DNA from 2 places in the Streptomyces sp. NPDC007929 genome. Region 2 is predicted to be linked to the other one. Evidence: riboswitches for the same ligand, from Rfam matches in the RefSeq annotation. Region 2 holds a riboswitch; the other holds the start of a gene.
The links. A riboswitch is a leader RNA that binds a small molecule or an ion and turns the genes downstream of it on or off. The one in region 2 is predicted to bind ZMP and ZTP.

Region 1 (2,382 bases), on a different contig from region 2:
CACGGCTGAAGTTCCGCGGGCGGGCCTTCTTCTTCGGCATGATGCTGCTGACCCTGATGGTGCCGATCTACGTCCTGATCATTCCGCAGTACGTGATGTTCTCGAAGATCGAGTGGGTCAACACCTTCCTCCCGCTGATCGTCCCCAAGTTCCTGGCCACGGACGCCTTCTTCATCTTCCTGATGGTCCAGTTCTTCCGGAGTCTGCCCACCGAGCTGGACGAGGCGGCCAAGATCGACGGAGCAGGGTACTGGCGCATCTACTTCCGCATCCTCCTGCCGATCTCGTTGCCGGCCCTGGCCACCACCGCGATCTTCACCTTCATCTGGACGTGGAACGACTTCCTGAGCCAGTTGATCTACCTGACCAAACCGGAACTGCAGACGGCGCCCGTCGCCCTGCGCAACTACGTCGACGCCACCAGCGGAGCCTCCTGGGGATCACTGTTCGCGATGTCCGTCATCACGCTCATCCCGGTCTTCGTCGTCTTCCTCGTCGGCCAGCGTTACCTCGTCAAGGGAATCGCGACCACGGGAATGAAGTAGCCGCATCCGCGAGCCCCGGGGGCGACTGACCGCCTTCTGACTACCTCCACAGGATCAGCGGGCCGGCTGTTCGTCGTCGACGGCAGGACCGGAGGCGTCCGCGCTCACCGGCCGGCCGGCCCGAGCTGGGCGTACGCCGCATCGACCGTCTGCGCCAGCAGTACCGCGATGGTCATGGGGCCGACCCCACCGGGGACTGGCGTGATCAAGCGGGCACGAGTGCAGGCGGTGTCGAAGTCGACATCGCCGACATTGCCCGGGTTGTATCCGGCGTCGATCACGACGGCCCCTGGTTTGACGTCTTCACCGCGAACAAGCCGAGGCCGTCCCACGGCCGCCACGACAACATCCGCTTCCCGCACCCTCGCGGCCAGATCGGTCGTACGGGAGTGGCAGTAGGTGACTGTGGCGTCCCGGGCGAGCAAGAGCATTCCGACAGGCTTGCCGAGGATCGCGCTTCGACCCACGACAACGGCATGCTGACCTGCGAGATCGACGTCGTACTCGTCCAAGAGCCGCATGATCCCGCCCGGGGTGCACGATGCGAAACCAGGCAGTCCGAAGCTCATGGCCCCGAAGGAGCTCATCGTGACCCCGTCGACGTCCTTCTCCGGCGCGATGGCCTCGAATGCCGCACGCTCATCGATGTGAGGACCACAGGGGTGCTGGAGCAAGATGCCGTGCACCCCGGCGTCCTGAGAGAGGGACTGAAGGGTCTCCACCAGCTCAGCGGTCGTGGTGGTGGCCGGCAGGCTGACAAGCCGGGACTCAATGCCCGCCTTCGCGCAACGGGCCCGCTTCATCCGGACGTACGTCACCGAAGCTGGATCTTCACCCACCAGCACCGTTGCCAGGCAAGGCGTCACGCCGACACGTCGCGCAAGCTCTGCCGCCTTGCCTGACGCGTCCTCAACGATGCGTCGGGCAAGGCCAACGCCGTCCATCAGCCGGGCTGTCTGTGTCTGGGACATGGTCGCCTCCAGGCGTCGCTGACCACTCGCCCAGGCGCACGGCATCGACCGATTCGTCAGACCGCTCCCCGGTGGTGCTCCACCTCAGCGCCAGTCACGGCCCACGCACCACTCTAATGGACGCCCTTCCACTGAGCCCCGGCCCGGAGCACTGCCCGACGCTCCTCCGACCGCATCATCAACACCTGACAGCAGGTCACGACCAGGCCGAGACGAAGCCCGTGAGAAGGGTGGTGTCGGTCGGCAGCACGCATCTACTCTGCGTGCGGCAGTGGCCGACAACGACAGCCTGCCCCGGCCCGCGGTGGAGATGGGGCTATCGGGAGGAGATGTTCTCGCGCTCGTTCTCCCCCCTACCTCCCCGTCGGCCCATTCCGCTCTCACGTAGGCCCGTCGACGTACACAATCACCGAGGTCAGGTATGCAATTCACGACTCGCCCCACGCTGAGCGGCACCTTCGGCATGGTGTCCTCCACCCACTGGCTCGCCTCGCAGTCGGCGATGGCCGTCCTGGAGAGCGGTGGCAACGCCTACGACGCGGCCGTGGCGGGCGCGTTCGTGCTGCACGTCGTCGAGCCGCACCTCAACGGCCCGGCCGGTGAGGTGCCGATCCTGCTCGCCCCGGCCGGCGGCGAGGTGCGGGTGCTGTGCGGGCAGGGCGTCGCACCGGCCGGCGCGACCGTGGCGCACTACCGGGGCCTCGGCCTGGACCTCGTCCCCGGCACCGGGCCGCTCGCCGCCGCCGTGCCGGGCGCCTTCGACGCCTGGATGCTGCTGCTGCGCGACCACGGCACCCGCTCCCTCGACGAGGTCCTGAAGTACGCCATCGGCTACGCCGAGCACGGGCACGCACCCGTGGAGCGCG
Region 2 (2,382 bases):
GAGGTGTACCAGGCACCGTTCGGGTCGGCGGGGATGGCGTTGCGGTTGGTGACGATGCCCGAGTCGAGCAGCGCGGCCTCGGCCTGGCGGCCGGTGAGGCCGTAGGAGGAGGCGACGTCGATCAGGTTCAGGTGGTTGTCCGTGCCGCCCGTCACCAGGGTCGCGCCACGGCGCATCAGGCCCTCGGCGAGCGCGCGGGAGTTGTCGACGATGCGCTGGGCGTAGTCGCGGAAGGACTCCTGGCGGGCCTCTGCCAGGGCCACGGCCTTGGCGGCCATGACGTGCGGCAGCGGGCCGCCGAGAACCATCGGGCAGCCGCGGTCGACCTGGTCCTTCAGCGAGTCGTCGCACAGGACCATGCCGCCACGGGGGCCGCGCAGCGACTTGTGGGTGGTGGTCGTCACGATCTGGGCGTGCGGCACCGGGTCGAAGTCGCCGGTGAGGACCTTGCCCGCGACCAGGCCCGCGAAGTGCGCCATGTCGACCATGAGCGTCGCGCCGACCTCGTCGGCGATCTCGCGCATGATCCGGAAGTTCACCAGACGGGGGTAGGCGGAGTAGCCCGCCACGATGATCAGCGGCTTGAACTCGCGGGCGGAGGTGCGCAGCGCCTCGTAGTCGATGAGGCCGGTGGCCGGGTCCGTGCCGTAGGAGCGCTGGTCGAACATCTTGCCGGAGATGTTCGGGCGGAAGCCGTGGGTGAGGTGGCCGCCGGCGTCCAGGGACATGCCCAGCATGCGCTGGTTGCCGAAGGCGCGGCGCAGCTCGGCCCAGTCGGCCTCGGAGAGGTCGTTGACCTGGCGGGCTCCGGCCTTCTCCAGGGCGGGGACCTCGACGCGCTGGGCGAGGACCGACCAGAAGGCGACGAGGTTGGCGTCGATGCCGGAGTGCGGCTGGACGTAGGCGTGGCGGGCGCCGAACAGCTCCTTGGCGTGCTCGGCGGCGAGCGACTCGACGGTGTCGACGTTGCGGCAGCCGGCGTAGAAGCGGCGGCCGATGGTGCCCTCGGCGTACTTGTCGCTGAACCAGTTGCCCATGGTCAGGAGCGTGGCCGGGGAGGCGTAGTTCTCGGAGGCGATCAGCTTGAGCATCTCGCGCTGGTCGGCGACCTCCTGGCCGATGGCGTCCGCCACGCGGGGTTCGACGGCGCGGATCACGTCGAGGGCGGCGCGGTAGGCGGTGGAAGCGGGGGTGAGCTCTGCTGACATGGGGACCTCCGGACGTTGCGTTCAGCGTTCACGGTACGGCCCAGGCGCACGGCTCTGACTGCTCGGGCCGCTCCCCGATGGTTGGTCCCATCCCAGCGCGCCAGTCACGGCCCTCGGTCAGCCTACCGGGTGGGGTGGGCGGGGAGCGTCTGCCGGGTTGTTCTTCGTCGCCGGGTGCGGGTGCTCTGTGGTTGATCGCGCAGTTCCCCGCGCCCCCGATGTACCTCCCCCTGCGCTCCGTTCACAAGATCACGTGCGGCAGGAAGCGGGCGTACTCGTCCGTTATCAGGCCCGAGGACTCGCGGATGCCGAGGCCCGCCGACTCGTTCTCCACCACCCAGGCGCCCAGGACCACGCGGTTGCCGTCGAAGTCGGGGAGGGGGGCCAGTTGCTGGTAGCAGCAGGGTTCGTCGCGGAGGACGGGGGCCGTGCCGGGGTCGTGGATCGTGACGCCCGCGCCCTCGCGGCCGAGGAGGGGCTTGGCCACCCAGCCCGTGGTGGACAGGTCGCGGGGGCCGTCCAGGTACGCGGGGAGGAGGTTCGGGTGGTCGGGGTGGAGCTCCCAGAGGATCGCCAGGAGGGCCTTGTTGCTGAGGAGCATCTTCCAGGCCGGTTCGATCCACAGGGTGGAGCCCGTGCCGCCGCCGTTGTCGAGGGTGTCCAGGACGTGGTCGGCGAAGCGGTCCGTGGTGAGCCATTCCCACGGGTAGAGCTTGAAGACGCTGCGGATGAAGCGGAGGCGGTGGTCGACGAAGCGGCGGGAGAGGCGGTCCCAGCCGATCTCCTCCATGGCGATCCAGTCGGTGGCCAGACCGGCCTGTTCGGCGGTCTCCTTGAGGTAGGCCACCGTCATCATGTCCTCGCCGAGCTCGTCGGCCGAGGAGTACGCGAAGTACAGGGGGCTGCCCGGCGGGAGGAGGGCGGCCTGCTTCTTCCAGGCGTCGACGAGGCGTTCGTGGAGGGAGTTCCACTGGTCGGCGCCGGGGAAGCGCTCCTCCATCCAGAACCACTGCGGGGACGCGGCCTCGACCAGGGAGGTCGGGGTGTCGGCGTTGTACTCCAGGAGTTTGGCCGGGCCGGTGCCGTCGTAGCGGAGGTCGAAGCGGCCGTAGACGGAGGGCAGTTCGGCGCGGCGGTGCCAGGCCTCGGCGACCGCCCGGGCCACCCGGGGGTC

Region 1: linked by a shared signal. The riboswitch ahead of ACFZDE_RS14310 (tetrahydrofolate dehydrogenase/cyclohydrolase catalytic domain-containing protein) and the one ahead of ACFZDE_RS11765 (glycine hydroxymethyltransferase) in region 2 are both predicted to bind ZMP and ZTP.

What each region holds. Positions count from the first base shown of each region.
Region 1 is NZ_JBIBKD010000004.1:149,922-152,303, forward strand. It holds gene ACFZDE_RS14305 (ABC transporter permease subunit) at 1-545, shown strand, start outside; gene ACFZDE_RS14310 (tetrahydrofolate dehydrogenase/cyclohydrolase catalytic domain-containing protein) at 650-1,516, opposite strand; ZMP/ZTP riboswitch at 1,538-1,624, opposite strand; gene ACFZDE_RS14315 (gamma-glutamyltransferase) at 1,938-2,382, shown strand, end outside.
Region 2 is NZ_JBIBKD010000003.1:465,856-468,237, reverse strand. It holds gene ACFZDE_RS11765 (glycine hydroxymethyltransferase) at 1-1,208, opposite strand, end outside; ZMP/ZTP riboswitch at 1,240-1,326, opposite strand; gene ACFZDE_RS11760 (glutathionylspermidine synthase family protein) at 1,450-2,382, opposite strand, start outside.